Regions from separate parts of the Streptomyces sp. NBC_01283 genome, predicted to be linked through region 2. Evidence: riboswitches for the same ligand, from Rfam matches in the RefSeq annotation. Region 2 holds a riboswitch; each other region holds the start of a gene.
The links. Region 2 has a riboswitch for cobalamin ahead of metE (5-methyltetrahydropteroyltriglutamate--homocysteine S-methyltransferase). Riboswitches for the same ligand answer to the same signal wherever they lie in the genome.
Positions count from the first base shown of each region.

Region 1 (7,401 bases), 5.3 Mb from region 2:
TTCGGGCCCTCGGCACCGGTGGGTAGGCGGTATGCAGGCCGTATATGGGGCGACCCGGGCCTGTGCCTCGTCCTACCATCGCCGTCACGGTGGGTGGTGGGCGGGACGAGTGGGGGGTGCGGCAGTGATGAGTTGGTTTGGAGGGGGCAAGGAAGCTGAACTCGTGCGGGTTGTCCGTGGGGCTGCGTTGGGGGACGTAGTCGATGTGTCGGATCCTGCCGCCTGGATCGCGTTCGATGCCGACGTACGTGGGATGTCCTTGCGATGGGACGAGTCGGAGGCTGGTGCGAGTCGGGTCGCCCTTGATCTGTGCAGCTACGACGGCAGGGTGCGGCAAGCCGCGTTGCGGCGGGTCTCGGGGTATCCGGAGCTGTTGCCGCTCGTCGTCATTCGCTGTGCCGACTGGGCCGCGCCCGTACGGGAGGCTGCGCGCCGTCTGCTGCGGGACGTGCTGCCACGGCTCGATGCCGCGGAGCTGGCCGCCCTCGCGCCCGTCCTGTTGCGCGTGGGGCGACGGGATCGTGGGGTCTTCGGCGTCGAGCTGTTGCGGGACGGGGTGAGCGGGGCGGCGGGTGAGCGGCTCGTGGCGTTGCTCGGTCATGCGGATCCCGTCGTACGCCGCTTCGCCTACCGCATCGCCGTCGACGAGCGCGTTCTTCCCACCGGGCAACTGGCCCGTACCGCCGCCCTCGACAGCGACGTCGTCGTGCAGAACCTCTGCGCCGACGCCGCCCTGGCGGGCATCGGAGAGCGTGGGGGTACCGGTACCGGTACCGGTACGGGTGCGGGTGCGGGTACGGGTGCGTACTTCGATGTCGTCTCGGTCCTCCTCGGAGCGCGCAACCCCCGCGTCCGCTCCGCCGGTGTCACCGCCCTGCGGCGTGTGGGGCGGGCCGAGGCGGCGCGGGCGTTCCTCGCGGACCGTTCGGCGCTCGTGCGGGCCTGCGCCCGTTACGTCCTGCGGCAGGGCGGGATTGATCCGCTGCCGGTCTACCAGGAGTGGTGCGCCGATCCCGGCGACGCCGCGTTGCCGCCCGGCGCGGCGGTCGGTCTGGCGGAGTGCGGGAGCCGTACGGATGCCGGACTGCTCCTGCCCCTCCTCGCGCACCCGGTGCCTGCGGTCCGGGCACGTGCCGTGGCCGGGCTGCGGCTGCTCGACGTGGCGGGGACCGAGCGGTTGCGGGTGCTCCTGGACGATCCCGCGCCCGCTGTCGCCCGCGAGGCCTCCGTCGCGCTCCTCCCCTGCGCGCGGCAGCTGCCCACGGAGTGGCTGATGTCGCGTATCGGGGCTGAGCTGCCCCGGCACACCCGCGTTGCCGCCTTCCGGCTGCTCTGCGCGCAGGGCGGCACAGCCCAACTGGGCGCTGCCGCAGCCCTGTTGGGCGACCTCGACGCCAAGCTCCGGCGCCGGGCCGAGCAGATCACGCAGGGCCGCCGGCGCTGACCCTGCGGGGAGGGCGGTGTATCCCAACTAGGCCCCACTGCCGCCCGACTGGAGGGCCCCGACATCAAGCTCCGACGCCGGGCCGAACAAATCACCCAGGGCCACCGGCACTGACCCCACAGGGTGGGCGGTCCGCGGCCCGGATCAGGCCGAGCCGGAGCCTTTGAAGCCGTAGTGGCGCAAGCCTTGCCTTCGTCGTCCCAGCTGAGCTTCAGCGCACCGTCGGCGTACGCACTCTTGCCGCCGACCTTGAGATTCGCTCAGGTGAAGGTGAAGGTGAAGAGGGGGATGAAGGTGAAGTCACCCTACGTGCGCCGAAAGCGGATCCACGGGCGTCCGTCCAAGCTCGCGTCCCCCGGCGTCACCACCGCCCGCACCCCGTACACCTTCGCGATCAGTTCCTCCGTGATCACCTCCGCCGGCGTGCCCGACGCGTACGCCACTCCCTCGCGCAGGACCAGTACGTGGTCGCAGAACATCGCCGCCAGGTTCAGGTCGTGCAGGGCGATCACGCTGGTCAGGGGGAGGTCCGACACCAGGGAGAGGAGGTCGAGCTGGTGCTGGACGTCCAGGTGGTTGGTGGGTTCGTCGAGGAGCAGTTCTCTGGGCTGCTGGGCCAACGCCCTTGCTATCTGCACCCGTTGGCGTTCGCCGCCCGAGAGCGTGTGCCAGGACTGGGCCGCCCTGTCGGACAGGCCCGTGCGGGTCAGGGCCTCCCGTACCGCCTCCTCGTCCTCGGAGGTCGGGAGCGACCACGCCCTGCGGTGCGGGATGCGGCCGAGTCGTACGACCTCCTCCACCGACAGCGCCACTTGCGTCGTGGCCTCCTGGTCCACCACCGCCACCCTGCGTGCCACCGTGCGGCGGCCCACGTCACGCAGCGGGTCGCCGTCCAGCGTGACCACTCCCGATGTCGGGGCCAGGACGCCCGCCAGGATGCGGAGGAGGGTTGATTTACCCGAACCGTTGGGGCCCAGGAGGCCGACCGTCGCCCCGGGGGGCGGGGCCAGCGTCACTCCGTCGACTATCAGGCGGCCCGCTGCCGTTCTGGTGACTCTGTCCGCCCGCAGGCCGGAACTGGCCGCGCTCATGTCGTCCTCCGGGTGCGGTAGAGGACAAGGACGAACGCCGGGACGCCGATCAGGGACGTCACCACCCCCACGGGAACCTCCTGCGGGTCGAGGACCGTACGGGCCAGCGTGTCCACCCACACCAGGAACACCGCGCCCGCGAGCGCCGTGACCGGGAGGAGGCGTGCATGCCCGGAGCCGACGAGCGCTCGGGCCGCGTGCGGCAGGACCAGGCCCACGAAGCCGATGGCGCCCGCGCTGCTGACCAGCGCCGCCGTCAGGAGGGCCGTGACGGAGAGCAGCATGAGCCGGGTGCGGGCCACGTGGACGCCCAGCGTCGCCGCCGCGTCCTGGCCGAACGCGAACGCGTCCAGAGTGCGCGCCTGCGTCAGACAGATCGCGAGGGCAGCGAAGAGCACCGCCGCGCACAGCCAGACGTCCGTCCAGCCCACCCCGCTCAACGAGCCGAGCAGCCAGAACAGGACGCTCCGCGTCGTCTCCGCGTCGCCCGACGTGAGGATCACGAACGAGGTGAGGGCGGAGAAAAGCTGCATCGCCGCCACACCGGAAAGCACCACCCTGTCGGCGCTTCCGCCCAGGGTGTGGCTCAGGAGCAGGACCAGCGCGAAGGAGCAGACAGCCCCGGCGAAGGCACCCGCCGAGACCGACACCACTCCCCCGCCGACCCCCAGGACGACGATCGCTACCGCGCCCGTGGACGCGCCCGACGAGACGCCGAGCACGAAGGGGTCGGCGAGCGGGTTGCGCAGGAGCGACTGGAGGACCGTTCCGCAGACCGCGAGGCCCGCGCCGCAGACCGCCGCGAGGAGCGTGCGCGGCATGCGCAGGTTCCAGACGATGCCGTCCCTGATGGGCGTCAGCCGCGCCTCTCCCCAGCCAAGGTGGGCCGCGACCGCCGACCATACGTCCGGTACGGAGATGTCCGCGGGGCCGATGGTGACGGCCACCGCGACGGAGAGGGCGAGGACGGCCAGGCCCGCGGTCCAGAGCAGGATCTGGCGTATGCCGCCGGGGGCGGCTCCCCCGGCTCCCCTCACTTGGCGAGCCCGAACTCGCGCAACGCTTCCGCGACTTGTTCCACGCCGTCCACCGTGCGGATCGTCGGGTTCATGGCCTGGCCGCTCAGCAGCACGTACCGCTTCTTCTTCACGGCGGTCAGGTTCTTGGTGACCGGATTGGTCTCCAGGAACTCGATCTTCTTCTTCGCGCTCTCGGCCGTCTGCGACTTGCGGGTGAGGTCTCCGATGACCAGCACGTCCGGGTCGCGGTCCGCCACCGTCTCCCAGTTGATCTGGGGCCACTCCTCGCGGGTGTCGTCGAAGACGTTCTTCGCGCCCAGTTCGCGGGTGATGATGCCGGGCGCCCCGCAGCAGCCCGCGATGTAGGGCGCGTCGGAGTTGGCGAACCAGTAAAGGATCTTCGCGCCCGACGCGTCGACATCCCGCGTCGCCTTCGCCACCCGGCCCTTGAGCTCCGCGATCAGGCGCTCGCCGCGCTTCTCGACCCCGAAGGCCTTGGCCAGGTCCCGCACTTCGCCGTAGACGGTGTCCATGGTGAGCGTCCTGACGCGGGTGCCGTCGCCGTCGCCGCTGTTGTCCTTGCCCGCGCAGTCGGAGGGCGAGACATAGGCGGGTACGCCGAGTTCGGCGAACTTGGCGCGGTCGGCGACGCCGCCCTTGCTGACCGTCGCCTCGAAGGAGGCGGTGACGAAGTCCGGTTCCTGGGCGAGGACCTTCTCGAAGGAGGGGTAGCTGTCGGCGAGGCGCTCGACCTTGGCGTTGTCCTTCGCCAGGCCCTTGAGCACCGGGTCGGTCCAGGTGCCGCTGCCGGCCATGCGGTCCGCGAGGCCGAGGGAGAGCAGGATCTCCGTGGAGCCCTGGTCGAGGGAGACGGCCCGCTGCGGCGGTGCCTTGATCTCCGCCTTCTTGCCGCAGGAGGTGAGGGTCAGCGGGTACCCGCCGGCCTTCTTGTCCGCGTTCGATGCGGTGGAGGTCGCCGACGGGCCGCCGCAGGAGGTCAGCGTGACGGCCAGGGCCGTGCCGAGGAGGAGGGCAGAAACGCGTGCACGACGGGCTGGCATACGTACACGACGGGCTGTGGAGGACACGAGATCCCTTGAGTCTCACGGCTCATACGCGGAGCCTGGCCTGCTTCGTCACCTCCGCCGCCCGGTGTGCGGACGAAGGTGCCAGCAGGTCTTCGGACTCGGGGATCGGCCGGGCGGGGCGCCTTCCCAGGCGTCCGTGGACGCCCAGTGGCCGTGGCCCCGCCCGTTCCCCCTCACCGCTGCGCGTCAGTTCCGGATTCGCACCGGATTCCCTGGCCCTGGTGTGGGTTGACTGGCGTGCGCAAGCTATCACGCGAGGTCAGGACGGCTGCTCGGGCCTCGGTGCGCCGCGGTAGGTGCCGAAGGACCACTTGTTGCCCTCGGGGTCCGCGATCGCGAACTCCCGGCTGCCGTACGGCTGGTCCTCGATCTCACGGATGATCTTGACGCCCGCGGTGCTGAGCCGCTGGTAGAGGTCGTCCACGCGGTCGGTGACGACGTACGCCCCGAAGGTGCCCGGCTTCAGGCACCAGTCCTGGGACTTCTCGTCGTACGAGCCGAGCATGATCGCGCCGCCCTCGGGCCAGTCGAGCTCGGCGTGGGCCACGCGGTCGCCGTCCTCGTAGACGGCGGTGCGCAGGAAGCCGACCGTGCCGACCAGGAAGTCGATCAGGGCGGGTGCGTCATGGGCCTGGAGGGTCGGCCACACATCGGGGGCGCGCCCGGCGGAGATGGGCTGGGACGGGGTCCGGGGCTGCTGCTTCTCGGTCGTGTTCATGGGTCCTACTCTTCGCTCCCGCCATGGCTCCCGGCTTGGATATTCCGGCACTCTTCGGCCAGCCAGCCGCTGGGGCTCGCGCCGGTGTACTGCCGGAAGTCCCGCACCAGGTGGGAGTGGTCGTAGTAGCCGCAGTCGGCGGCGACGCGGGCCAGGTCGGGGGCGCCGCCCGCCGCGACGGGGCGTACGACGGCGTTCCGTGCGCGCTGGAAGCGCATCAGGCGGCCCGCCTGCTTGGGGCTCAGGCCCGTCTCGGCGCGGAAGAGCGTGGTGAGCCGGCGTTCGCTGAGGGCGACGTGCCGGGAGAGGCCGCGCAGGGTGCCCACTCCCTGATGCCGGGCCAGCCAGGCCCAGGCCTCGGTGACCTCGGGGCGCACGGAGCCGCTGGACGTGTCGGCCGCGCGCTGCCTCAAGTAGGCGGACAGGGAGGCGAATCGCTCCTCCCAGGTGCCCTGCTCGCACAGCAGCTCCCGTACGTCGGCTGCGCGGCGCCCCATCACCTCCGCGCCGGGCGTCACGAGCTCACCGGCCAGTTCCGCGGCCGGTACGCCGAACAGGGCACGGGCGGCGAGCGGGTGGACGGCGAGCTGGATGCCCGCCTCGTGCTCGGGCCGTACGACGTAGGCCGGAGTCTGGTGCAGACCGCCGAGGACGATGTCCGTGCGGACGGCGTCGCGGCCGCCCGCCTGCTCGGGGGTGCCGCCGGTGACGACGGGGCCGTCCAGCGAGAAGATCAGCGTCAGGTACGGGGAGGGCAGCCCGCGGTGCAGGCCGGGCCGCTCGCCCTCCGTGCGGTAGCCGACGGCGGACACCACCATGCCGTCGAGCCGCGGGGCGGCCCGCACGAACTCCCGGGAGACGGTCTCCATGCCTCCCAGTATGCGACGGGCACGGCTCCGCAGCAGGCCGGAGCGGGACTCCGGGGCACGCCCGGAAGAGAACCCGGAGCAGACCGGGCAGAGAACCGGGAGCAGACCGGGCAGAGAGCCCCGCGCAGGCCGCGCGTCTGACGCTGCTACCCGCGCCCGCCCGTCCCATGCCCGTTCCGTCCGGTGATGTCGATCATGGGAATCCGCCGCCCGACCCCATACGATGACCCGCCGCTCCGGACGGGGCGCAGACCGCTCTCAGGGGGCACAAAACCATGGCAGTAAAGGCAAAGGGCAAGCTGGCCGTCATCGGCACGGCGGGCGCGCTCACCGCGGCCGTCCTCGCGGGGACGGCACTCTGGCCGAGCACGGACGCGACGGCCGCGGACGCCTCCGCCACGACCGCGAAGACCGCCGCGAGGACCACGGCCGAGCTGAAGCACTGGCCCAAGCCGGTCGCGAAGAAGCTGGGCAAGGTCATCGCGAAGAACGAGGGCAAGGGCGCGTACGCCGTCTTCGACGCGGACAACACGACGTACCGCAACGACCTGGAGGAGTCCCTCCTGCCCTTCCTGGAGATGAAGGGGGTGCTGACCCGCAAGTCGATGGACCCGTCGCTGAAGATCATCCCCTTCAAGGACACGGCGAAGCACAAGGAGAGCCTCTACAGCTACTACAACCGGCTCTGCGAGGTCGACGACCAGGTCTGCTACCCGTGGGCCGCGCAGATCTTCTCCGGTTTCACGCTGAAGGAGCTCAAGGGGTACGTCGACGAACTCCTCGCCTACGACAAGCCGATCCCCGCCGAGTACTACGAGGACGGGAAGCTGACGAAGACCGAGGTCAAGACGCCCGAGTTCTTCCCGGGCATGCAGGAGCTCTACAAGTCGCTGCGCAAGCACGGCATCGAGGTCTACGTCGTCAGCGCGGCCAGCGAGGACCTCGTACGCATGGTCCTCGCCGACCCCAAGTACGGCTACCACGTGAAGCCCGAGAACGTCATCGGTGTCGGCCTGCAGCTCAAGGACCGCGAGACCGGCGAGGTCACCAGCTCCCGCAAGGAGATCGCGGAGGGCCGCTTCGACGAGAAGAAGCTCGCCGGGCGTGAGCTGACGCCGAACCTGTGGGCGCCGCTGACCTGGTACCAGGGCAAGCCCGCGGCGATCAGCACG
Region 1 is NZ_CP108430.1:6,561,572-6,568,972, reverse strand. It holds gene OG302_RS29725 (HEAT repeat domain-containing protein) at 254-1,444, shown strand; gene OG302_RS29720 (ABC transporter ATP-binding protein) at 1,750-2,535, opposite strand; gene OG302_RS29715 (FecCD family ABC transporter permease) at 2,532-3,572, opposite strand; gene OG302_RS29710 (ABC transporter substrate-binding protein) at 3,569-4,615, opposite strand; cobalamin riboswitch at 4,708-4,894, opposite strand; gene OG302_RS29705 (VOC family protein) at 4,902-5,360, opposite strand; gene OG302_RS29700 (helix-turn-helix domain-containing protein) at 5,366-6,229, opposite strand; gene OG302_RS29695 (haloacid dehalogenase-like hydrolase) at 6,505-7,401, shown strand, end outside.
Region 1: it holds a riboswitch for cobalamin, as region 2 does, so the genes downstream of both, OG302_RS29710 (ABC transporter substrate-binding protein) here and metE (5-methyltetrahydropteroyltriglutamate--homocysteine S-methyltransferase) in region 2, are expected to answer to the same signal.

Region 2 (7,401 bases):
GGTGAACCCGGGACGGCGTACGTCGTCGCCGAGCCGGACCATGAATTCCGCCACCCTCTCCTCGTCCTCGTGCCAGGGCGGCACACGGAAGGCATCGGCGTAGACGGTGCGCAAGGCGGCGCCGTACGCGAGGAGTTGATGGCCCCGCAGTAGCCGGACGACCGCCGCCATCAGGCGGCCCTCGCCGCGGCCGCCCCCGGCCGCAGGGCCGCGTACGTCAGAGGGGCGGACGGGTCGACCGACACGTCCCAGGGGGCGGGCTCGGCCCCGGCCCGTACGAGCAGGTCGCCGACGGCGGCGATCATCGCACCGTTGTCCGTGCACAGGGTCATCGGGGGCACGCGCAGCCGCACACCTTCGGCCGCGCACCGCTCCTCGGCGAGCACACGCACCCGCGAGTTCGCGGCGACACCGCCGACCACGACGAGGGTGCGGACGCCGTGATCGCGGCAGGCGGCCAGCGCCTTGCGGGTCAGTACGTCCGCGACGGCCTCCTGGAGCGAGGCCGCGCCGTCGGCCACCGGCAGCTCGCGCCCCGCGTGCCCCTCGGCCCAGCGCGCGGCGGCGGTCTTGAGTCCGGAGAAGGAGAAGGCGTACGGGGCGTCCTTCGGTCCGGTGAGCGGGCGCGGGAAGGCGACCGCGCGCGGATCACCGCTGCGGGCCGCGCGGTCGATGGCGGGGCCGCCCGGGTAGGGCAGGCCGAAGACGCGGGCGGCCTTGTCGAAGCACTCGCCCGCCGCGTCGTCCAGGGTGTCCCCCAGGTGCACGATGGGATCGCGCGCCAGGTCCCGGACGAGCAGCAGCGAGGTGTGCCCGCCGGAGACGATCAGGACCACGCAGGGATCGGGCAGCGGGCCGTGCTCCAGCGTGTCGGCGGCGACATGCCCGGCCAGGTGGTGCACGCCGTACAACGGGACGTCGAGCGCGTACGCGAGGGTCTTCGCCCCCGCGAGGCCGACCTGCAGCGCGCCGGACAGGCCGGGACCCGTGGTGACCGCCACCGCTCCGATGTCGGACAGCTTCAGGTCCGCCTGGTCGAGGGCGTTTTGGACGACCGGGGTGAACGCGTGCAGATGCGCTCGTGCGGCGATCTCGGGAACCACGCCGCCGAACCGGGCGTGCTCGTCCATGCTGGACGCCACCGCATGGGCGAGCAGCCGCCCCTGCGAGACGATCCCCGCTCCGGTCTCGTCGCAGGACGACTCGATCCCCAGCACAATGCGCCCCGCTGCCACCGGCATCTCCTTCACCCACAGACTTTCTGCGTGGGAAGTGTAGTTGCAAGCCATGTGCAATAAGACCTCCGGGCGGTGTCCCCACCGCCGGGTGGCTCCGTGTCTCACCTCACGGTCCGGAATGTGATCAGTACTGCCCAAGACGCCGACCACCCTCTAGCCTGATGGGTGCAGCTGGTTCGCCCTGCCCGCCAGGCAGACGCGTCGCAAGAGGGAACCCGGTGGAAATCCGGGACTGCCCCGCAGCGGTGAGTGGGAACGACCGCCGTCATACGCACTGGGTCCGTCGCGGACCCGGGAAGCGACGGTCAGTAGGAACCTGCCTCGGCAGGTGTGCCCGCGAGTCCGAAGACCTGCCCGTTGCCCGTACGTGATCCCTCATGTGCGGACATCCCGGTGACCTCGTGGGCGGGTCGGCGTACAGATCAGGTGGAGCACCGCGCCGGTGGCGCGCGTCCGGTCCGCCCGGTCCGTCATCCCTTCGCGTCCGTGTCCCGTCCCCGGGATTCTCAGGAGTCATCTCGCGAAGGAGATTTCCGTGACAGCGAAGTCCGCAGCCGCGGCAGCACGGGCCACCGTGTACGGCTACCCCCGCCAGGGCCCCGACCGGGAGCTGAAGAAGGCCGTCGAGGGCTATTGGAAGGGCCGCGTCACCGCCGACGCCCTCCGGGAGACCGCGGCGATGCTGCGCCGGTCCACCTGGCGGCAGCTCGCCGACGCGGGCATCCACGAAGTACCGACGGGCGACTTCTCGTACTACGACCATGTCCTGGACGCCAGCGTCATGGTCGGGGCCGTCCCGCAGCGGCACCGCGAGGCCGTCGACACCGACGCCCTCGACGGGTACTTCGCGATGGCCCGCGGCACCCAGGACGTGGCGCCGCTCGAGATGACCAAGTGGTTCGACACCAACTACCACTACCTCGTGCCGGAGCTCGGCCCCGACACCGTCTTCACCGCCGACTCCGCCAAGCAGGTCGCCGAGCTCAAGGAGGCCGTCGCCGTGGGCCTCGCCGCGCGCCCGGTCCTCGTGGGCCCGGTGACCTATCTGCTGCTCGCCAAGCCCGCGCCCGGCGTGGCCGCCGACTTCGAGCCGCTCACGCTCCTCGACCGGCTGCTGCCCGTGTACGCCGAGGTCCTCGCCGATCTGCGTGCCGCGGGCGCCGAGTGGGTGCAGTTGGACGAGCCCGCCCTGGTCCAGGACCGCACCCCGGCGGAACTCAACGCCGCCGCCCGCGCCTACCGCGACCTGGGCGCCCTCACCGACCGCCCCCAGCTCCTGATCGCCTCCTACTTCGGCAGGCTCGGCGACGCACTGCCCGTGCTCGCCAAGGCGCCCGTCGAGGGCCTCGCCCTGGACTTCACGGAGGCCGCCGCCGGCCAGCTCCAGGATCTCGCCGCCGTCGGCGGGCTGCCCGGCAGGCGTCTGGTCGCGGGCGTCGTCAACGGCCGCAACATCTGGATCAACGACCTGGAGAAGTCCCTGGCCACACTGGGCACGCTCCTGGGCCTCGCCGACCGGGTCGACGTCTCCGCGTCCTGCTCGCTGCTTCACGTCCCGCTGGACTCCACCGCCGAGCGGGACATCGACCCGCAGGTCGCCCGCTGGCTGGCCTTCGCCCGGCAGAAGACCGCCGAGATCGCCACGCTGGCCCGCGGCCTCGCCCGGGGCACGGGCGCCATCACCGCCGAACTGTCCGCCAACCGGGCCGACCTGGCGTCCCGCTCGGGGTCGTCCCTCACCCACGACCCGGCGGTACGCTCCCGCGTCGCCGCCGTCACCCCGTCCGACGCCCGCCGCGCCCACGCCTACCCGGAGCGCGCGGCGGCCCAGCGAGCCCGCCTGGGGCTGCCGCAACTGCCCACGACGACCATCGGCTCGTTCCCGCAGACCACCGAACTGCGCACCGCACGCGCCGACTTGCGAGCGGGCCGCATCGACACGCACGGCTACGAGGAGCGGATCCGCTCGGAGATCCGCGACGTCCTCACCTTCCAGGAGAAGGCGGGCATCGACGTCCTGGTGCACGGCGAGCCCGAACGCAACGACATGGTGCAGTACTTCGCCGAGCAACTCACCGGCTATCTCGCCACGCAGCACGGCTGGGTCCAGTCGTACGGCACGCGCTATGTGCGCCCGCCGGTCCTCGCGGGCGACATCTCCCGGCCCGAGCCGATGACGGTGCGCTGGACCTCGTACGCCAACTCCCTCACCGACCGCCCCGTGAAGGGCATGCTCACCGGTCCCGTCACCATGCTCGCCTGGTCCTTCGTCCGCGACGACCAGCCGCTCGGTGACACGGCGCGCCAGGTCGCGCTCGCCCTGCGCGACGAGGTCAACGACCTGGAGAACGCGGGCACTTCGGTCATCCAGGTCGACGAGCCCGCGCTGCGCGAGACGCTCCCCCTGCGCGCCGCCGAACACGCCGCGTACCTCGACTGGGCCACGGAATCCTTCCGTCTCACCACCAGCGGCGTACGACCGGACACGCAGATCCACACCCACATGTGCTACGCCGAGTTCGGCGACATCGTCCAAGCCATCGACGACCTCGACGCCGACGTCATCAGCCTGGAGGCCGCCCGCTCGCACATGCAGGTGGCCCGCGAACTGGCCGAGCACGGATATCCGCGCGAGGCGGGGCCGGGCGTCTACGACATCCACTCCCCGCGCGTCCCGAGCACGCAGGAGGCAGCGGCCCTGCTGCGCAAGGGACTTGAGGCCATCCCCGCCGACCGGCTGTGGGTGAACCCGGACTGCGGCCTCAAGACCCGGGGCTGGCCCGAGACCCGGGCCTCCCTGGAGAACCTGGTCGCGGCGGCACGCGAGGTGCGGGCGGAGCTGCCCCCACGTCTGTGACCTGAACGCGCGGAACGGGGCGGCCGTTCGAGAGGGAACGGCCGCCCCGTTCCTGGTTGGAGGAGCTCAAGGACGTGCGGGTCACACTGGCGGACATCGACTCGGCATGCCTCCCGTCACTCCGGCGATCGATCCGTACTGGACGTACGGCATGGCGCCCGGCGGCGAGCAGCGTGGGGGCATCTCCTGGATGAGGGGTGGCGAGGAGGTCTCGGCGGCGCACGCCCTGCTCCAGCTCTGTGCGGCCCGGCGAACGCTACCTCCGTACCGTGCTCCACGAGTGGCGGGAGATGGGCCGTCACCCGGGCGAGGCGTGGATAGAGCGGACCATGGCCATCGTGCGCACCAATCATTCCGGCGACACTGCGGGCCCTGAACTCGACCGCCGGATGAATGCGCTCCTGGACGATCCGCCACCCGCGTGAGCCATGCGCGACAACAGCCCGTGCAGCGTCTCCCGCTCCTCCGGGCCGAGCGGGGACAGGAGTTCGTCGGTGACGCCGCGGGCCGCCTCGTGCGACTCGCGCAGGAAGTCGTGGCCCGCCGGGGCGAGGACGACGATGCGACGGCGGCGGTCGTCGGGGGCGGGGCGGCGTTCGACGAAGCCGAGGCGTTCCAGGTCGTCGACCAGGCCGACGATCGCGCTGGGGTCATGCCCGAGCTCCTGGCTCAGCTCGCGCTGCGCCGCGCCCTCCACGGTGGCCAGGTGGCGCAGCAGTGCGTAGTGGCGCAGGCGCAGACCGGATCTCTGGAGCATCGCGTTGAAGAGCTGCCCCGAGCGCAGGCCCAGACGGTAGAGCAGATATCCCGTGTCGCCGTGGAGGCCCCGCGTCCAGGGCGCGCCGTCGTCGACGGTTCCGTCCTCCACGGGCTCGGCGGTGCTCTTCCGACTGGTCATGAGGGGCGCTCTCCCTGATCGGTGGTGCGCGGGCGGCTCTGCTTCCTCTCTTCTGCCCGCCGGCCCATCCTTTTTCGCGCCCCGTCAGGGATTGTTCAGATAGGTGAGGACGGCGAGGACGCGCCGGTTGTTGTTGTCGTCATCGGTGATGCCGAGCTTGCCGAACAGGGACGTCGTGTACTTGCTGATGGCGCTGTCGCTCAGGAAGAGCCGCCGGGCGATGGCCTGGTTGGACAGCCCTTCGGCCATGAGACCGAGCACGGAGTGTTCGCGTTCGGTGAGCCGTTCGAGCAGCCGGCCGGACGACCCGCTGGACAGCAGTTTCGCGATGACGGCCGGGTCCATGGCGGTTCCCCCTGCGGCGACGCGTTCCAGGGCGTCCACGAACTGGTCGGCGTCGAACACGCTCTCCTTGAGGAAGTAGCCGATGCCGCCGGTGCCGTCGGCCAACAGCTCCCGGGCGTAGAGCTGTTCGACGTACTGGGAGAGGATCAGGACCGGCAGACCGGGCAGTTCGGCGCGTGCGGCAATGGCCGCCCGCAGGCCCTCGTCGGTCTGGGTCGGCGGCATCCGCACGTCGACGACGGCGACGTCCGGGCGCCAGGTCAGGAGCGCGTCGAGCGTCTCGGGACCGGTGCCCGCCGTGGCCACCACCTGGTGTCCGCACGCCTCGATCAGGCGGACCATTCCGTCGCGCAGGAGGTAGAGGTCTTCGGCTACAACGATTCGCATGGCACCACTATTCTCATGCGGGTCGGCCCGCCTGCCGGGCTGGTGATCTCCAGGGTGCCGTCGAAGACCGCGAGCCGGCGGCGCAGCCCCGCGAGTCCACCGCCGGGGCGCGCGCTCGCCCCGCCCCGGCCGTCGTCCTCGACGTCCACGACGAGGCCGGTGCCGTCCCACGCGACGGAGATCCGCGCCCGGGTCGCCCGGGCGTGCTTGACCGCGTTGGTGAGCAGTTCCGCGATCCCGAAGTACACGGCGGACTCGATGGGTGGGTCGAGCCGCAGCCGGACGTCGGAGCTGACCGTCGCCTCGACCGGGCAGTCCAGGGCGAGGGCGCGTACGGCGTCGATGAGCCCGCGGTCGTTGAGCACCGGCGGGGTGATGCCCCTGACCAGTTCGCGCAGCTCGGTCAGGGACGTCGTGGCGCCCACCCGTGCCTCCCTCATCAGCGCCCTGGCCTGCTCGGGGTCGCTCTCCATCAGCTTCTCGGCGGTCGCGAGCGAGAGCCCGAGCCCGACCAGGCGGGCCTGTGCCCCGTCATGCAGGTCCCGCTCGATCCGGCGGATCTCGGCGGCCTGCGCGACCGTCGTGTCCGCCCGCTGGGCCGTCAGCTCATCCACCCGGTCCGCGAGGACCATCGCGGCCGACGGCCGCAGGAAACGTGCGGTCACCGGCTCCACGACCCGCCAGGCGTACGGAGCGCTCCCGATGGCCACGGCCAGGCCGACCACCCCGAAAAGGCGTACGCCGAGACCCGGTTGGCCGAGCCCCAGGACTGCCACCGCGGCACCGGCAGGCGGGACGGCCGCGACCAGGCCCGCGGTGAACGGCGCGATCCCCGTGAAGCGCAGGTCACGCCAGTTGGCCGGGTCGCTGCGCCAGATCCGCCACCGCTGGTCCATGAGGGCGTCGCGGCGGGTGCGCTCATAGGAGAAGCCGTTCCACCAGTACCCGGTGGACATCCGCACCACCGGCTCGGCCTGCCGGTACCCGGCCGGAACGACGGTGGCCGTCCACCGCGCGACGAGATGGCGGAAGATCCGGCAGACCGGACGGGAAAGGGCGAGCGATCCCACCATCACCAGCACCACCGGCGCGAGCCACGACCAGGGGTTTCCCGCGCCCCACCAGATACCCAGCGCCACAGCGGCGGCCCACACCGCCGGGACCAGCATGCTGACGCCCACCACCACGCATGCCCGCACGAACCCCGTGCAGGCACCCGCAGCCCACGACACGACCTGTCTCATGACTCTTCCCTCGGCTTCATCACCCCCGGCCGGTCCGGCCCGGTGACTCCACTCTGCACGGCACGGAGCCCGATGCCTCCCAGGTCAGCCATGAAGTGGGTCCAGACCCACCCACCTCTGCGCCCAGGCCTATACGGCGACACGGTTCCTCGTACACGTCGCGGGCATGATGTCGGCCATGACGCACACCGCCCGCCGCATGTTCGAGCTCCTGGAACCGATCTGCCTGGTCACCTTCTTCGCCGACGAGTGCAACGAGGAGCTGGCCGCGCTCGGCCACCGCACCTACTGGGACGGCTACTTCGCCAGCCGGGCCGCGCCGCTGGGGCGGGTTCCCGCGCAGGTCGTGCACGCGGCGTTCTACAACTTCGCCGACGGGGAGGCCGCGCGGCACATCCCGAGCGCGTGGGAGACGATCCCGCCCGAGGCGTC
Region 2 is NZ_CP108430.1:1,309,426-1,316,826, forward strand. It holds gene OG302_RS06210 (GNAT family N-acetyltransferase) at 1-171, opposite strand, end outside; gene tsaD (tRNA (adenosine(37)-N6)-threonylcarbamoyltransferase complex transferase subunit TsaD) at 171-1,241, opposite strand; cobalamin riboswitch at 1,394-1,611, shown strand; gene metE (5-methyltetrahydropteroyltriglutamate--homocysteine S-methyltransferase) at 1,774-4,095, shown strand; gene OG302_RS06225 (MarR family winged helix-turn-helix transcriptional regulator) at 4,445-4,993, opposite strand; gene OG302_RS06230 (LuxR C-terminal-related transcriptional regulator) at 5,078-5,725, opposite strand; gene OG302_RS06235 (sensor histidine kinase) at 5,710-6,969, opposite strand; gene OG302_RS06240 (MarR family transcriptional regulator) at 7,148-7,401, shown strand, end outside.

Region 3 (7,401 bases), 5.7 Mb from region 2:
GCCGTCCGCGTCGACACCGACCGCGTCCCGCGCCGTCAGGCGGTCGTACGGCACCCCGCTGGGGGTGACGAGGATCGTGCCGCCGACGCGCACCGAGACATTGCCCGAGGTGCCGACCACCAGACCGTCCGCCACCGTTCTGCGGGCCGCCGCCACCAGCTCTTCCCACGCCCGCTCCATCGCACCCTGCCGGCCTTCGTCGCCTTCGCCCCGCTGCTCCGTCATGCGGTGATCCTGCCAGCAGCCCTCGCCGGGATTCCGGTTTCGGCCACGGGCAGGCCGAGAAGGCGCCCCTCTGCGCCACCACCCCTACGGGGTGATCAGGATCTCTCCAACGGATCGCCGGACCGCTGAAGAGGTTCGCCCGGGGGCGGCCGGGCACGGGCCAGGCACCCCAGAAGCCCGGAATCCAGGCTTCCGGCCGCCGCTCCGGGCGATCTTCGTCAGGGCCCCGGCACAACCGGAGTGACAGTGCCGCGCATTGGGTCACCGCACGGCCCGACCCAGTTCACTTTCCGTTCACCCACATTGCCTACGTTCCACTTGCCACTGACGTCCAACAGAAGCCTGGGTAAATGGAACACATCACGCTTCTCCTCGGGATCGTGATCGTTACCGCTCTCGTGTTCGACTTCACGAACGGTTTCCACGACACAGCCAACGCGATGGCGACCACCATCTCGACTGGCGCTCTCAAGCCCAAGACGGCGGTGGCCATGTCCGCCGTGCTGAACCTCGTCGGCGCTTTCCTCTCCGTCGAAGTCGCCAAGACCATCTCCGGCGGCATCGTCAACGAGGACGGACTGAAGACAGAGGTGATCTTCGCGGCCCTGGTCGGCGCGATCCTCTGGAATCTGCTGACCTGGCTGGTGGGCCTGCCCTCCAGTTCCTCCCACGCACTCTTCGGCGGCCTCATCGGCGCCGCTGTCATGTCGATGGGCTGGTCGTCGATCAACGGCGGCACCGTCGTCACCAAGATCCTGATCCCCGCGATCGCCGCGCCCCTGGTGGCCGGCATCGCCGCGACGCTGGCCACGCGCCTGACGTACCGCATCGGGCGCAACACCGACACCAGGGCGACCGCCAAGGGCTACCGCACCGGTCAGATCGCCTCCGCCGGCCTCGTCTCGCTGGCGCACGGCACGAACGACGCGCAGAAGACCATGGGCATCATCACGCTCGCCCTGATCACCGGCGGCGTCCTGAACCCGGGTGCCAACCCCCCGATGTGGGTCATCGTCTCGGCCGGTGTCGCCATCGCGCTCGGCACGTACCTCGGCGGCTGGCGCATCATCCGCACCATGGGCAAGGGCCTCACGGACCTCGCGCCGCAGCAGGGCTTCGCCGCCCAGACCAGCGCCGCGACCGCGATCCTCGCCTCCTCGCACATCGGCTTCTCGCTCTCCACCACCCAGGTCTGCTCGGGCGCCGTGATGGGCGCGGGCCTCGGCCGCAAGGGCGGCGTGGTCCGCTGGTCCACGGCGACCCGGATGTTCGTCGCCTGGGGCCTCACCCTGCCGGCCGCCGGTCTGGTCGGCGCGGGCGCGGAGTTCCTCACCAAGCAGGGCCCCTGGGGCGTCGCGGCGACCGCCGCGCTGCTGGTGGCCGGCTCGGCCGTGATCTGGGTGCTGTCCCGGCGCAACGCCGTCGACCACACGAACGTCACGAACGACGAGCCCGGCGCTCTCGACGCCGAGCCCGCCGGTGTCGTGACCACCGCGATCGCCGCCGTCAGTCCGCCGCCCACCGGGTCGGCCGTGACCAGCACCGACGTCGACCTCGTCAAGACCACCATCCCGGCCCCGACCAGCACCGTGGCGGACCCCGCCCGGCCCGCAACGGTGTAAGGAAAAGTCAGCATGGACATCGACTGGGCAGCTCTCGGCTCCGTCTTCGGAGTCAGCCTCGCGGTGACGGTGGCCCTGGTGGGCCTGTTCACCCTCGGCATCGTCGGCCTCGCCAAGCGCGAGGCGGCGACGTCCGGCGCCCCCTCGGCCGCGGGCGGCACCGCCGCGGCGGCACGCACGGGCGCGTACGTGTGCTTCGCGCTCTGCGCGGCGGCAGTGGCGTACGGGATCTATCTGATCGTCGCCTGACGACGGCGGTTCTCAGTGGGGTGCGGGACGCTTCGGCGTCCCGCACCCCACTTTTGTCCGTGGGCTCGGCAAGGAGCCGTCAGAGGCCCGGCTGTGGGCCTCAGCACACTCTCCCGTCGCAGGTCAACGGCGAGTTGACGGGCCTTCGCGGGCCGTGGTGGACTGCCGGAGCCAATACGGCAGCAGGAGAGGAAGCCGGTGCGAATCCGGCGCGGTCCCGCCACTGTCATCGAGGAACTGACTCCTCGGAAGCCAGGAACTCTCGCCGCCGATCACGTCGAACCAGGGCGCGGACACCCTGAGTGAGGACATATCGCCATGCGCGGCCGCCCATTGCCGGACCAGTTCCCGAGCGTGAGCTCTCCTCTCGGCACAACGGCCGGCTGAACCGATGCGTGCCGATCGCGACTTCGCGTACGGCGCCGCCGCCGGCCTCCTCGGTGACCTGTTCCTCGGCGATCCCCGCCGCGGGCATCCGGTCGCCGCGTTCGGGCGGGCCGCCGCTGCCGTCGAGCGTGTGCTGTGGCGTGACCACCGCGGGTGGGGCGCCCTGCATGCCGTGGTGTGTGCCGGAGGTGCGGCCGGTGCCGCCGTCCTGGCCTCTTCTCTCGTACGTGACTCGCGCGCCGCATCCGTCGCGCTGACCGCCGCCACCACCTGGGCCGTGGTCGGCGGCACCTCGCTGGGGCGTGAGGCGCGGGCCGTCGGCGGCGCGCTGGCCGCCGGGGACATCGAGGTGGCGCGGGAGCGGCTGCCGCATCTGTGCGGCCGGGACCCGCAGGCGCTGGACGCCGACGGCATCGCGCGCGCCGTGGTCGAGTCCGTCGCCGAGAACACCTCCGACGCCGTGGTCGGGGCGCTCGTGTGGGGCGCCGTCGGCGGCGTTCCCGGGCTCGTCGCCTTCCGGGCCGTCAACACCCTCGACGCCATGGTCGGGCACAAATCCGCGAGGTACCGGCGCTACGGCTGGGCCTCCGCGCGGCTCGACGACGTACTGGGGTGGCCCGGGGCCCGGCTCACCGCCGTGCTCGCGGCTGCCGCCGGGGACGCGCCGCGGGGAGCCCTGCGCGCCTGGCGCGGCGATGCGGCGAAGCATCCGAGCCCCAACGCGGGGCCCGTCGAGGCCTCCTTCGCCGGGGCGTTGGGCGTACGGCTCGGGGGGACGCTCTCGTACGCGGGGCGTGTCGAGCACCGACCTGTCCTCAACGAGGCCGGGCGGGGCGTCGAGGTCGCCGACATCGAGCGGGCCGTGAAGCTGTCGCGGCGGGTCGGGCTGCTGGCCCTGGGCGTCGCCGCGGCCGTGAGCACACTACGGAAAGGCAGGGCCTCATGAGCGGTGGACTGCTCGTCGCCGGGACGACGTCCGACGCGGGGAAGAGCGTCGTCACCGCCGGGATCTGCCGGTGGCTGGCCCGCAAGGGGGTCTCCGTCGCGCCCTTCAAGGCGCAGAACATGTCCCTCAACTCCTTCGTCACGCGCGAGGGTGCCGAGATCGGGCGGGCCCAGGCCATGCAGGCGCAGGCCGCCCGGGTCGAGCCGAGCGCGCTGATGAACCCCGTGCTGCTCAAGCCGGGCAGCGACCGCAGCAGCCAGGTCGTCCTGATGGGCAAGCCCGTGGGCGAGATGAGCGCCAGGGGCTACCACGGAGGGCGGCAGGAAGCGCTGCTCTCCACCGTCGTGGGATGCCTGGAGGAACTTCGGGGCAGCTATGACGCCGTGATCTGTGAAGGCGCGGGCAGTCCCGCCGAGATCAATCTGCGGCGTACGGACATCGTGAACATGGGGATCGCGCGGGCCGCCCGCTTCCCCGTGGTCGTGGTGGGAGACATCGACCGCGGGGGCGTCTTCGCCTCCTTCTTCGGGACCACCGCGCTGCTGAGCGCCCAGGACCAGGAGCTGGTCGCCGGGTACCTCGTCAACAAGTTCCGGGGCGACGTCTCGCTGCTCGAACCGGGGCTCGACATGCTCCATGAGCTCACCGGGCGGCGGACGTTCGGTGTGCTGCCGTTCCAGCACGGCCTCGGCATCGACGAGGAGGACGGGCTCCGGGTGTCCCTGCGGGGCGCCGTGCGGGAGTCCGTGGTCGCTCCCCCGATCGGTGCGGACGTGCTGCGGGTCGCCGTCTGTGCCGTACCGCTGATGTCGAACTTCACGGACGTGGACGCGCTGGCCGCCGAACCGGGCGTCGTCGTGCGGTTCGTGGACCGGGCCGAGGAACTCGTCGACGCCGACCTGGTGATCGTCCCCGGCACGCGCGGGACCGTGCGTGCCCTGGAGTGGCTGCGCGAACGCGGCCTCGCGGACGCCATCGCCCGGCGTGCCGCCGAGGGGCGGCCCGTGCTCGGGATCTGCGGCGGCTTCCAGGTGCTCGGCGAGCACATCGAGGACGACGTCGAGTCGCGGGCGGGCGCCGTGGACGGGCTCGGACTGCTGCCCGTGCGCGTCCGGTTCGAGCGGGAGAAGACCCTCGCGCGGCCCGTCGGCGAGGCCCTCGGAGAACCCGTCGAGGGGTACGAGATCCATCACGGCGTCGCTCAGATCCTGGGCGGAGAGCCCTTCCTGGACGGCTGCCGTGTCGGCGAGGTGTGGGGCACGCACTGGCACGGCTCGCTGGAGAGCGACGCGTTCCGGCGGCGTTTCCTCACCGAGGTGGCCCGCGCCGCCGGGCGCCGATTCGTGCCCGCGCCCGACACCAGCTTCGGCGCACTGCGCGAGGAGCAGCTCGACCTGCTCGGCGACCTGATCGAAGGGCACGCGGACACGGACGCGCTGCTCAGCCTGATCGAGACCGGCGCACCCGCCGGTCTCCCCTTCATCGCACCGGGGGCACCCTCATGACCGTCCTGCTTCTGTCCACCGCCGACACGGACCTCCTTGCCGCCCGTGCCTCCGGCGCCCCCTACCGCATCGGCAACCCGACCCGGGTCGACGTGCAGGACGAGCTGCCCGCGCTGATCGAGGGCGCGGACGTCGCCGTCGTACGCCTGCTCGGCGGCAAGCGTGCCTGGGAGGACGGGCTCGCGGCGCTGAAGGCCGCCGGGATCCCGACGGTGCTGCTCGGCGGCGAGGCCGTGCCGGACGCGGAGCTGATGGCCGAGTCGACCGTGCACGCGGGGTCGGTGGCGGAAGCCCTGCGGTATCTCGTCGAGGGCGGCGCGGAGAACCTGCGTGAGCTGGTGCGGTTCCTCAAGGAGGACGTCCTCGCGGCGGGACCCGCGCGCTCCGGTGACGCCCATGAGCGGCAGAGCGCCGAGCCGAAGAAGATGCCCGAGTACGGGGTGCACGGCACGCGCCCGTTCGTCGAGGGCCGGCCGACCGTGGGGGTGCTCTTCTACCGGGCGCACCAGCTCTCCGGTAACACCGGCTTCGTCGACACGCTGTGCGAGGCGATCGAGGCGCGGGGCGCCAACGCCCTTGCCGTGTACTGCGGTTCGCTGCGCGGCGCGGACGCGGGACTGTACGAGATCCTGGGGCGGGCGGACTCCCTGGTCGCCACCGTCCTCGCGGCGGGCGGCACGCACGCCTCGGGCGCGAGCGCGGGCGGCGACGAGGAGGCCTGGGACATCGGCGCGCTCGCCGACCTGAACATCCCTGTCCTGCAAGGACTGTGCCTGACCTCCTCGCGCGCCACGTGGGACGCGTCGGACGCCGCGCTCTCCCCCATGGACGCGGCCATGCAGGTCGCCATCCCCGAGTTCGACGGCCGCATCATCACCGTTCCGTTCTCCTTCAAGGAGCAGGGCCCCGACGACGTACCGGTGTACGTCGCCGACCCCGAGCGCGCCGCCCGGGTCGCCGGAATCGCCCTGCGCCACGCCCAGTTGAAGCACAAGCCGAACGCGGAGAAGAAGCTCGCCCTGGTCTTCACCGCGTACCCGACCAAGCACTCGCGCGTCGGCAACGCCGTCGGCCTGGACACCCCCGCGTCGGCGGTGCGGGTGCTCGACTCGCTGCGCGATGCCGGGTACGTCGTCGAGGGCCACCCGGACAACGGCGACGAGCTCATCCACCGGCTCATCAACGCCGGTGGCCACGACGTCGAGTGGCTCACCGAGGAGCAGCTGGCCGCCGCCCCCGCGCGCGTGCCGCTCGCCGACTATCAGGCGTGGTTCGACACGCTGGCCCCCGAGCTGCGCGACGGCATGCTGGAGGCGTGGGGCGAGCCGCCCGGCAACCTGTACGTGGACGGCGACGACATCGTGCTCGCCTCCCTGCAGTTCGGGAACGTCGTCGTGATGATCCAGCCGCCGCGCGGCTTCGGCGAGAACCCGATCGCGATCTACCACGACCCCGACATGCCGCCCTCGCACCACTACATGGCGGCCTACCGCTGGCTTGAGATGTCCTTCGGCGCCGACGCCGTCGTCCACATGGGCAAGCACGGCACGATGGAGTGGCTGCCGGGCAAGGGCCTCGGCCTGAGCGGGGGCTGCGCCCCGGACGCGGTACTCGGCGAGCTGCCGCTGATCTACCCGTTCATCGTGAACGACCCGGGCGAGGGCACCCAGGCCAAGCGGCGCGGGCACGCCACGGTGGTGGACCACCTGGTGCCGCCGATGGCGCGCGCGGACACGTACGGCGATCTGGCGAAGCTGGAGCAGCTCCTCGACGAGTACGCGCTGGTCAGCGACCTGGACCCGACGAAGGCGCCTGCGGTGCGGGCGCAGATCTGGACGCTGGTGAAGGCCGCCGAGCTCCACCACGACCTGCACGTGGACGAGCAGCCCGACGACACCGCCTTCGACGAGTTCGTCATGCACATCGACGGCTATCTGTGCGAGATCAAGGACGTGCAGATCCGCGACGGTCTGCACATCCTCGGCGGCGGCCCGGAGGGCGAGGCCCGCGTCAACCTGGTCCTCGCCGTGCTGCGCGCCTCGCAGGTGTGGGGCGGTCAGGCCAACGCCCTGCCCGGACTGCGGGCCTGCCTCGCCGAGCACTTCGGGCTGAGCGAGAAGGAGCTGCTGGCCGAGCCGGGCGCCGCGGTGAAGGTCGCCGACGGTCTCACCTCGCTGGTCGACGGGCCCGCGCGGTCCGGCGCGGACGCCCTGGACCTCCTGGAGCAGCTCTGCCGCCGCCTCGCCGAGGGCATGGAGGAGCGCGGCTGGGAGCTCGCGGCCGTACGGGAACTCGTACGCGATGTGGTCGGTGTCGAACTGCCGCCCACCGTGGCCGTGTTGGGCTTCGCCTGCGAGGAGGTCGTGCCGCGTCTCGCCCGCACCACGGACGAGATCGGGCACATCCTGCTGGCGCTCGACGGCGGATTCGTCCCCGCCGGTCCTTCCGGTTCGCCCACGCGCGGGCT
Region 3 is NZ_CP108430.1:7,027,111-7,034,511, reverse strand. It holds gene OG302_RS31850 (class II aldolase/adducin family protein) at 1-225, opposite strand, end outside; gene OG302_RS31845 (anion permease) at 576-1,847, shown strand; gene OG302_RS31840 (hypothetical protein) at 1,860-2,096, shown strand; cobalamin riboswitch at 2,237-2,379, shown strand; gene OG302_RS31835 (cobalamin biosynthesis protein) at 2,488-3,429, shown strand; gene OG302_RS31830 (cobyric acid synthase) at 3,426-4,934, shown strand; gene cobN (cobaltochelatase subunit CobN) at 4,931-7,401, shown strand, end outside.
Region 3: it holds a riboswitch for cobalamin, as region 2 does, so the genes downstream of both, OG302_RS31835 (cobalamin biosynthesis protein) here and metE (5-methyltetrahydropteroyltriglutamate--homocysteine S-methyltransferase) in region 2, are expected to answer to the same signal.